Regions from separate parts of the Streptomyces sp. NPDC043867 genome, predicted to be linked through region 3. Evidence: riboswitches for the same ligand, from Rfam matches in the RefSeq annotation. Region 3 holds a riboswitch; each other region holds the start of a gene.
What was found. Region 3 has a riboswitch for cyclic di-AMP ahead of AC069T_RS34595 (M23 family metallopeptidase). Riboswitches for the same ligand answer to the same signal wherever they lie in the genome.
Positions count from the first base shown of each region.

Region 1 (2,193 bases), on a different contig from region 3:
TCGAAGGCACCGGTGGAGGCGCCGGACGGGACGGCGGCACGACCCGTGCTGCCGTCGTCGAGGCCGACCTCGACCTCGACGGTGGGGTTCCCTCGCGAGTCGAGGATTTCCCGGGCTACGACGACGTCGATGGACGGCACGAGCATCTCCTTCATGGGATGTGACGCGGGTACGCGGAGCCCCTCGGCCCCAACTGCACGGAGCCGCGGTCGGCTCCGCGACATGAGCCTAACCGGCTCCGGGGGATCGGCCAGCCGGTCGACCACCCCATGGACAGAACCGAGAGTAAATTGTTTCCGAACGGAACAAAAACCTGCCCCGTACAGGTGACCGCTGCGGAAGCGGTCCACGGCGCGTCCATGAAAAAACCCCGCTCCGGCGCGTACGGGGGAACACGCACCGGAGCGGGGAGCCCGTGGGGGCGGGGGCGGCCCGCACGGGGACTCCATGGTGGAGTCCCCGGATGAGGGAGGGCCGTGGTTCAGCTGTGAGCCCGTGGCCGGCCGGTGTCAGCTGAGGTGGAGCTGCTGGCCCGGGAAGATGAAGTCGGCATCGTCGATGATGTCCTTGTTCAGCTTGAACAGCTTCTGCCAGCCGCCCTTGACCTTCTTGTCCGCGGCGATCGAGCTGAGGGTGTCACCCTTGACGACCTTGTACTCGCCGTCACCCTTCTCGACCTTCCTGCCGGTCGGGGTCTCGACGGTCTTCTTGGCCGTCTCCCGCTCCGAGGAGCGCGAGGCACGCTGGTCCTGCGCCTGCGGGGCCTGCTGCTGCGGCTGGGCCGGCTGGGCCGTGCTCTGCGAGCCGGAGCCGGAGTTGGAGCCGGTGCCGGTCGACGAGCCGCCGGTCGAGGCGCCGGACAGGCCGGTGCCGCAGGTCGGCCAGGCACCCTTGCCCTGCGCGGCGAGCACCTTCTCGCCGACGGCGATCTGCTGGGACTTGGAGGCCTTGTCGGCGGTGGAGGCGTAGGCCGAGCCGCCGTAGGCGGACCAGGTGGAGGCGGAGAACTGCAGGCCGCCGTAGTAACCGTTGCCGGTGTTGATCGACCAGTTGCCGCCGGACTCGCACTGGGCGACGGCGTCCCACTCGGAGGTGGTGGCGGCGGAGGCGCTGCCGGCCGCCATCAGCGGAGCGGCGATGGCGACACCGGTGACACCGGCGAGCGCGGCGACACGGGTGGCCTTGGACGGGCGGCGGTGCTTGCCCTTGTTGTTGAGCAGCATGAAGTGATCCCCTCACCGACGCCTGCGAGGTGAGCTGTCGGGTTCGGGCGGGTGAGTGCCCGGTCGTCCGCCTCTGGCGTCCGACTCCACCCCAAGCCGTTCCCGGGTGTCTCTCGACTCCCGGGCCCGGCGCTTACCTTGGGTCCCCCGCTCCTGCCTACGGCGCTTGCGCGACGACTGTTCCCGGCCGGCCACTGGCAGGATTCGGCGTTGCGACCGTCGGGGCCCGCTGTAGCGAGCGATCACGACCGTAGACACGCGGCCGCCGGAATTTCAAAGATGATCAGGGTTTCTGAGACCCATGTCTCACTCTGTCAAACCGGACATTGCGGTGCGAAATATGACGCGAACTGGCGCTGTTTTGTACCTGATTCGCCATCTGACGCCCGCTTAGTCTCCTGCGACCTCAAGGCTCTGACCGGGGAGGATGACGTCCGGGTCGGCGCCGACCGTCTTCTCGTTCTCCGTGTAGAGCTCGTTCCATCCGCCCTGCACGGCAAGGGAGTCGGCGATGCTCGTGAGACTGTCGCCGAGGCGGACGGTGTACGAGCCCTCCGCGGCGTCGCGGGGAGCGGCGGAGCCGCGCGAGGCGTGACGGCCGGAGGAGGTCTCTTCGCCTCCGGCGGACGCGTCGGCGTCCGTACCGGCGTCGGCACTGGCGCCGCGGTGCCGACCGGTGCCGGTGCCCTCGCTCCCGGTCGCGGCGGTGGCGTCCGAAGAGTCCGCGGTCCGACCCGACTTGTCCGAGTCGTCAGCCTTTGCCTTCCCGGTGTCCTTGCCGCCGTCCTTGCTGCCGGTCTCCGGGGAGGCGGTGGCATCCTCCTTGGCCTTCGACGGCGTCCCGGACTTCGCCGCCTTGCCGGACGCGGCCGGCGAGGGCTTGGCGGTGGAGCCGCCGGTCGACAAGCCGCCCGAAACGGGCGAGTCGCTCGACGGGGACGAATCGGGTGAGGGGGAGGCCGACGATGCG
Region 1 is NZ_JBWKDS010000004.1:16,349-18,541, forward strand. Features, by position in the region: gene eno (phosphopyruvate hydratase) at 1-146, opposite strand, end outside; gene AC069T_RS05145 (transglycosylase family protein) at 510-1,223, opposite strand; cyclic di-AMP (ydaO/yuaA leader) riboswitch at 1,228-1,398, opposite strand; gene AC069T_RS05150 (LysM peptidoglycan-binding domain-containing protein) at 1,614-2,193, opposite strand, start outside.
Region 1: linked by a shared signal. The riboswitch ahead of AC069T_RS05145 (transglycosylase family protein) and the one ahead of AC069T_RS34595 (M23 family metallopeptidase) in region 3 are both predicted to bind cyclic di-AMP.

Region 2 (2,193 bases), on a different contig from region 3:
CACGGCCGCGCGCTGGTTCTCGTTCAGCCCGTCCAGCAGCGCCGCCGGGTCCACGGCGGGGCGCGCCGCACCGTCGCGGTAGTACGCGTCCCGGCTCGGGGGCACGTCGAAACGGCCGCCGAACAGGTCGTCCGGAAGCTGCTCCGGCGTCCCGTCCTCGGGCGGCGGCGGGGGCTCTTCCCCGTGGGCCCCGGAGGGCTTGAGGTCCGCCAGGAAGCTGTCGTCAAAGAGGCTGCTCATCGCCTTCCGAGTCTAGGCCGCCCCACTGACAGCCCGTGGCCACGTCGGGAACTCCACCGGTCCCCCGGAAGCGGACGGACCGCCTCCGGTGCCGTGCCGGAGGCCGCCCGCCGGACGCGTTCCCCCTGCCTGGAGCCCGCCGCCCGGCCCCGCCTCGCCCTCCGGATCCGTGCCGTCACCTCGGGTGACCGGCGCGGACGAGACGCACGCCACGTCACGCGGACCGCGGACCGCGGAGACCGTCCGGACACCGAGTCGGCCGGTGGCGCGGAGCGGCCCCCGAAAAGAAGGTCACGAAAACGTATCGGGCATATCGGCCATCAACCTTCACAGAAGCCACACGAGTTGGCTAACGTGCCGGTCAGGCCGCCCGACCCAACCGGCGAACGACGCCGGGCCGCGCGGCCTCCGCCGAATCCGGCGCGCCCGCACGGCGGCCGGAACCGGGGACCCACCGATCTTCGGGGTGAATCGGTCCGACCGCCTGTCCGGGCGAGGACCGTAGGGCAACCCTTCCGAACCACCCGCCCGAACCCGACAGCTAACCCGGTAGGCGGATCATGGAAGGAGTCGCCTCTCTTGGCGTCGCAACGCACAACGCGTCCCGCAGTGACGCGCGTAGCGGGCGCACGGGTCCCGGGTCTCGCCACGGCGGCCCTCACCTCCGTGGCCCTGCTCTCGCAGACCGCGAACGCCGCGCCCTCGGCCGATTCGAAGCCGAGCCGCGAGGAAGTCCAGAAGAAGGTGGACGACCTCTATCACCAGGCCGGGACGGCCACCCAGCGGTACAACGCGGCCAGGGAGAAGAGCTCCAAGCAGCGCACACGGGACGACGCCCCCCGCGACGGCGTGGCCGGCCGCACCGAGAGGCCCGACACCGCGCGTACGGAACCGGTTCCGTACGCCGTCACCCTGTCCCGCACCGGAGCCGCCGTCTCCGGCACCGCGCCCCTCCCGCCGGCCGGCCACACCGCCGAGCAGGCGGCGACGGTGCTGAAGGGGACCGAGGCCGCCGGGGGGCTGGCGAAACCGGCCGTCCCGCAGCGGACGCTGAAGTCGGCCAAGGCGCAGGTGCAGCGGAAACTCGCCGTCGCCCGCGGACTGCTCGCGCAGTTCACCGCCGCGGAGCAAGCGCGGCTCACGGCGGTCGAGGAGCGGCAGCGGGAGGCCGCGGAGCGCAGGACCGAGGAGCCGGCCCGGCAGCAGACCGCACAGGAGAAGCAGCGCCCGGAGGTGCCCGCCCGGCAGGACCCGGGCTCCCCGGCCGACGGCCCGGGCGGCACGGCGGACGCCCCCTCGTACGCCACCGCGGCCGGCACGGTGCTCGCCACGGACGACCCCTCGTACGCCACCACGGCCGGCACGGTGCTCGCCACGGACGACCCGTCCTGCGTCACCACGGCCGGCAAGGTGCTCGCCTACGCCCGGGCGCAGATCGGCAAGCCGTACGTCTGGGGCGCCATGGGCCCGGACTCGTACGACTGCTCGGGTCTCACGCGGGCCGCGTGGATGGCCGCCGGCGTCTTTCTGCCCCGCACCACCCGGGACCAGGCCGGCGCGGGCACCAGTGTCCCGCTCTCCGAGATCGCCCCCGGTGACCTGGTGTTCCTCGACGACGGCAGCAGCCACGTCGGGCTCTACGCCGGCCACGGGATGATGATCCACGCCCCGAGGCCGGGCGCCTACGTCCGCGAGGAGCCGCTCCACCACGGCGGCGAGTCGCCGATCCACAGCGTGGTGCGCCCGGCGTGAGGGCGGGACCGCGTCAGGCGTGACGCGGTGTCCGGCGTGATCCCCCGGTCACGCCGGGCACCGGCCGACGGCGGTCCGAGAAGGCTCACGGCCTCAGGTCCAGAGCACCGCGATGAAGATGTTCGCCATGGTCAGCAGGCCGACCGCGGCGAAGGCGCCCTTCTCGACCTTCTCCTCGTCGCGCTTCACGTAGACGAGACC
Region 2 is NZ_JBWKDS010000001.1:184,142-186,334, forward strand. Features, by position in the region: gene pcrA (DNA helicase PcrA) at 1-240, opposite strand, end outside; cyclic di-AMP (ydaO/yuaA leader) riboswitch at 640-811, shown strand; gene AC069T_RS00955 (C40 family peptidase) at 820-1,992, shown strand; gene AC069T_RS00960 (hypothetical protein) at 2,086-2,193, opposite strand, start outside.
Region 2: linked by a shared signal. The riboswitch ahead of AC069T_RS00955 (C40 family peptidase) and the one ahead of AC069T_RS34595 (M23 family metallopeptidase) in region 3 are both predicted to bind cyclic di-AMP.

Region 3 (2,193 bases):
AGCCAGGCCAGCGGGTCGATACCGCTGGCGCTGCCGCCCGGGTGGACCTCCATGTGCAGGTGCGGGCCGGTCACGTTGCCGGTCGCGCCCACCCGCCCGATGACCTCACCGGTGGAGACCTTCTGGCCCACGCCGGCGCTGATGGACGACTGGTGGCAGAGCCAGATCTCGGTGCCGTCGTCGAGGGTGAGGACCGTGCGGTAGCCGTACGCACCGGCCCAGCCGGCCTCGGTGACGGTGCCGCTGTGCACGGCCTTGATCAGCGTGCCGGTGGGCGCCGCGAAGTCGAGGCCGGTGTGGTGGCCGGAGGACCACATGGCACCGGCGTCACCGAAGTGCGAGGTCAGCGTGTACGAGGAGGTCGGCAGCGTGTAGCTCTTGGCGAGCTTGGCGAGGCGCTCCGCCTCCGCCTTCTCCTTGGCCTCCTGCTCCGCCTTCTTCTTGGCGGCGGCGGCCTTGGCCTCGGCCTCGTCCTGCGACTTGGCGGCTTCCTCGGCGGCCTTCTTCACGGCGGCGGCCTGCGCGGCCTCGGCGGCCTTGAGGTCGACCTGGTCCTGCTGCGACTCGGCCTGCTGCATGATGCGGGCACGCAGGGCCTCGCCCGCGCCGGTGGTGCCCTGGGCCGTGTCCGAGCCGGCGAGTCCGGCGGTGGTGAGCGGGGTGGCGGAGGCCGTGGCCGTCTCGGCGCCGGAGCCGTCCGATATCAGGTTCCTGGCCGAGTCGGCGACCGACGACAGGTCGGGCATCGAGATGGAGACCGGGGGCTTGCCGCTCTGCGCGGTGGCCATGCCTCCCGCGCCGACGGCGGCGATGACGCCGACGCCGAGGACGGTGGAGCTCCGGGCGAGTCCTCCGCCGCGCTGCTTGGAGACGCGGTGCCGGCCACGGACGGGACGGACGGAATCCGCGGTGGGATTCCACTCCTCCCAGGGGCCCTCGTCGTTGCCGTGGCCGTAGCCGAAGGTGTCGCTCTGCTTCTCACTCGGCGCGAACGAGGTGTTCTGGGCAGGCCGGTTGGACGCCACGTGGGCGCGCTCCTTTCCTTCCTTCTCGCCTACCGGGTTAGCTGACGGGTTCGGAGCAGGAAGGTCTCCTACGCGCGTCAACCAGGGTGCGCTGCACCCCGATAGACGCTCGATTCACCCCAAATTGGTGGTTCCCCGGTTCCCTTGCGGGATTCGGCGCGTGCGCACGGAGCCGTCTCTTGTGACGGCTGGGACGACCGCGCTGCGTTATCGAACGTTAATAGACGCGGGTCCCCTATTCCAAGCTGTTCCGACTGATCATTAACGTCTTCGTCACGGACTTACAGGTCATGGACGGTGAAAACCGGCGAGTTGACCGTGAGTCGTAAACCTCAAAAGAGTTGACGGAGCGTCAGATGTTATGCGCAGTGATCCCGCCCGGTCACCTCGGGTGACGGCGGGCCCTGAACACCGCGCCGGAACTCACAACCGCCGGACGGCGAGCAGCGCCAGGTCGTCCGTCGTCCCGTCCCCGGTGTGCCGGTGCACGTCCTTGATGAGGGTCGCGAGCAGCGCGTCCGGGTCGCGGAAGGCCCGCCCGGCGAGCCGCTCCGCCGGGTCGTAGAACCGCCCCTGAGGGTCGCGCGCCTCCGACAGCCCGTCCGTGTAGAGGAGCAGGGTGGCGCCGCCCGGGAACGCGACCACCGTGGCGCGGTCGGGCCATGTGCCGAGCTCGCCCATCCCGAGCGGCAGCGCGGACTCCGGCGCCTCCAGCGTGCGCAGGGTGCCGTCCGCGTGCAGCAGCAGTGGCGGGGGATGGCCGCGGTTCAGGAGGCGCACGACGCCGTCCCCGTGCGGGACCTCCGCGAGGACGGCCGTGGTGAACCCCTCGAAGGCGTCGAGCCCGTCGCGCCGTGTCCCCTCCCGCGCCAGCGCCCGCTCCAGACGCTGGGCGACCGCCTCCAGCGTCGACTCGTGCTCGGCCGCCTCCCGGAAGGCCCCGATGACGACGGCGACCGCCGTCACCGCTCCCATGCCCTTGCCCCGCACATCCCCGACGACCAGCCGCACGCCGTACGGGGAGTCCTGCACCGCGTACAGGTCACCGCCGATGAACGCGTCGGCCTGCGCGGCCTCGTACCGCGCTGCCACCTCGAGCCCGCCGATCCTCTCCTCCGGGCGCGGCAGTACGGCGCGCTGTGCGGCCTCGGCGATCTCGCGCGCGGAG
Region 3 is NZ_JBWKDS010000053.1:22,178-24,370, forward strand. Features, by position in the region: gene AC069T_RS34595 (M23 family metallopeptidase) at 1-1,025, opposite strand, end outside; cyclic di-AMP (ydaO/yuaA leader) riboswitch at 1,037-1,194, opposite strand; gene AC069T_RS34600 (PP2C family protein-serine/threonine phosphatase) at 1,449-2,193, opposite strand, start outside.

Region 4 (2,193 bases), on a different contig from region 3:
GCTGCCACGCGGGCGCCGGGCTGATGCCCGTTACGACTCGTCCCTTGCGGGAAGTCGCAGCCCATGAACGCATGGGCGGACCTTCGTGAAAAGGATCATCGGCTGACGCGGCGGGTCGCCGCGTGGCAGTCGGACTGCGCGCGGCGCGTGCTGCCGGCGGTGGAGGACGCCGCCCAGCACACCAAGCTGTGGTGGGGTGCCGCCGCCGTCATGTCCCTGGCCGGCTGGAAAGGCCGTCGGGCCGCGGCCGCGGGACTGGCGAGCATGGCTGTGGCGGAGCTGGTGTCCAACGCCGTGCTCAAGCAGGTGTGCGAGCGGGAGCGGCCGCCGAAGGAATGGATCTCGCACGAGGACGTGCACGAGCGGCCCGACTCCTCCTCGTTCCCCTCCGGGCACACCGCCGCGGGCGTGGGGTTCACGGCCGCGGTGGCGGCGGTGTGGCCCCTGGCGGGCGCCGTGTGTGCGGTTCCGGCCGCGATGGTGGCCACCGAGCGGGTGCACACCGGCGCCCACTATCCGTCCGACGTCGCGGCCGGAGCGGTGATCGGCCTGGCCGCGGCCGCTCTGGTGCGCAAGAGCCCCCGGCTGGTGCTGCGTCTGCTGCGGTGAGCCCCGGGGAGCACGCTCCCCACCGTGGCCGCCTCGGTGCGGCCGGCCGTCCGAGCCCTCGGCGGGCCGCGTCTCCACGAGCGGTCCGCCGTCGCCGTCCGTGTGTCCTGCCTGACGCCTGACGCCGGACGCCTGACGCCGGACCCCGAAGGCCGGACGCCATGCGGCAGATATCCTTCAATGAACTGTCTGGACCTTCTGTCCCATTTGTGGGTATGGGTCCCAACTGGTGCGCAATCAGGGCCTCCTGGCGGGGTGGCGCGTGAGCAGCGTCATACCGGTGACAATGCGTCGTGAACCCGGTTTCTCAAGTCTTCGGGATTACCGGGCGATTGCAGACCCGGAAAGATCACTCGTCGACGGACAGTGACCGGCAATCCGGACATGGATCAAGAAATGGGTGTGCACAGAAAACCCACAAGCTTGTCGACGCCCTCTCACGTCGCCTACGTTCACCCTCACTCCGGACGGACGCCCAATCCTGCCGCCGCCCGGAATCCCGCACACTCACCCGTCCACGGCAGGAGCGGGGGACCCACAGGTATGACGCCTGTTCCGGTCTCCGGACAGGCTAGGGGTTGAGCCGCGCGCAACGCGGCCGGGCATCTCCAGCTCGCACCCGACAGCTCACCTCGCAGGCGCCGGAGAGGAATGCACCATGCCCGCGAAGGGTAAGCACCGCCGTCCCAAGTCCCTGCGCCTCACCCGCTCGATCGCCGTCGTCGGCACCGGCGGCGCCGCACTCGCCCTGCCGCTGATGGGAGCCGCGGGCGCCCACGCCGCGACTCCCGCGGCCGCCGTCTCCGCCGCTCCGGAGAAGGCCGCCGCCGCCGCGCCGGCCGCCGCCCAGAAGGCCGAGACGAAGACCTACGCGGTGAAGGCCGGCGACTCCCTCGCGAAGATCGCCGACACGCAGCACGTCAGCGGCGGCTGGAAGAAGCTCTACCAGGACAACCGCGCGGTCATCGGGGGCGACCCGGCACTGATCCACCCGGGTCTGAAGCTGACGCTCGGCGGCAAGGCCGCGTCCCCCGCCGCCCCGTCGTCCGGCAAGACCACCCAGACGACGAAGACGAAGGCCGCTCCGGCCGCGGCCACCAGCAGCTCCGGCTACACCCTGCCGGTCGCGGGCGCCATCGTCGGCACCGCCTACAAGACTGCGGGCAGCATGTGGTCCAGCGGCTACCACACCGGTGTCGACTTCGTGGTCCCGACCGGCACCTCCCTCAAGGCCGTCGGGCCCGGCACCGTCGTCTCGGCCGGCTGGGGCGGCGCGTACGGCAACCAGGTCGTCATCCGGCACGCCGACGGCCAGTACTCCCAGTACGCCCACCTGTCCTCGCTGTCGGTCTCGGCCGGGCAGACCGTGACCGGCGGCCAGCAGATAGGCCTGTCCGGCGCGACGGGCAACGTCACCGGACCGCACCTGCACTTCGAGATCCGCACCACCCCGGACTACGGCTCGGACGTGGACCCCATCGCGTACCTGCGCGCGCACGGCGTCTCCGTCGGCTGACGCCCGCACACGCCGGGGGGGGGGAAGGGGAGGGGGGGGAGGCCGGAGGGGGGGGGGGGGGGGGGGGG
Region 4 is NZ_JBWKDS010000017.1:6,722-8,914, forward strand. Features, by position in the region: gene AC069T_RS18460 (phosphatase PAP2 family protein) at 64-609, shown strand; cyclic di-AMP (ydaO/yuaA leader) riboswitch at 1,108-1,265, shown strand; gene AC069T_RS18465 (M23 family metallopeptidase) at 1,268-2,125, shown strand.
Region 4: linked by a shared signal. The riboswitch ahead of AC069T_RS18465 (M23 family metallopeptidase) and the one ahead of AC069T_RS34595 (M23 family metallopeptidase) in region 3 are both predicted to bind cyclic di-AMP.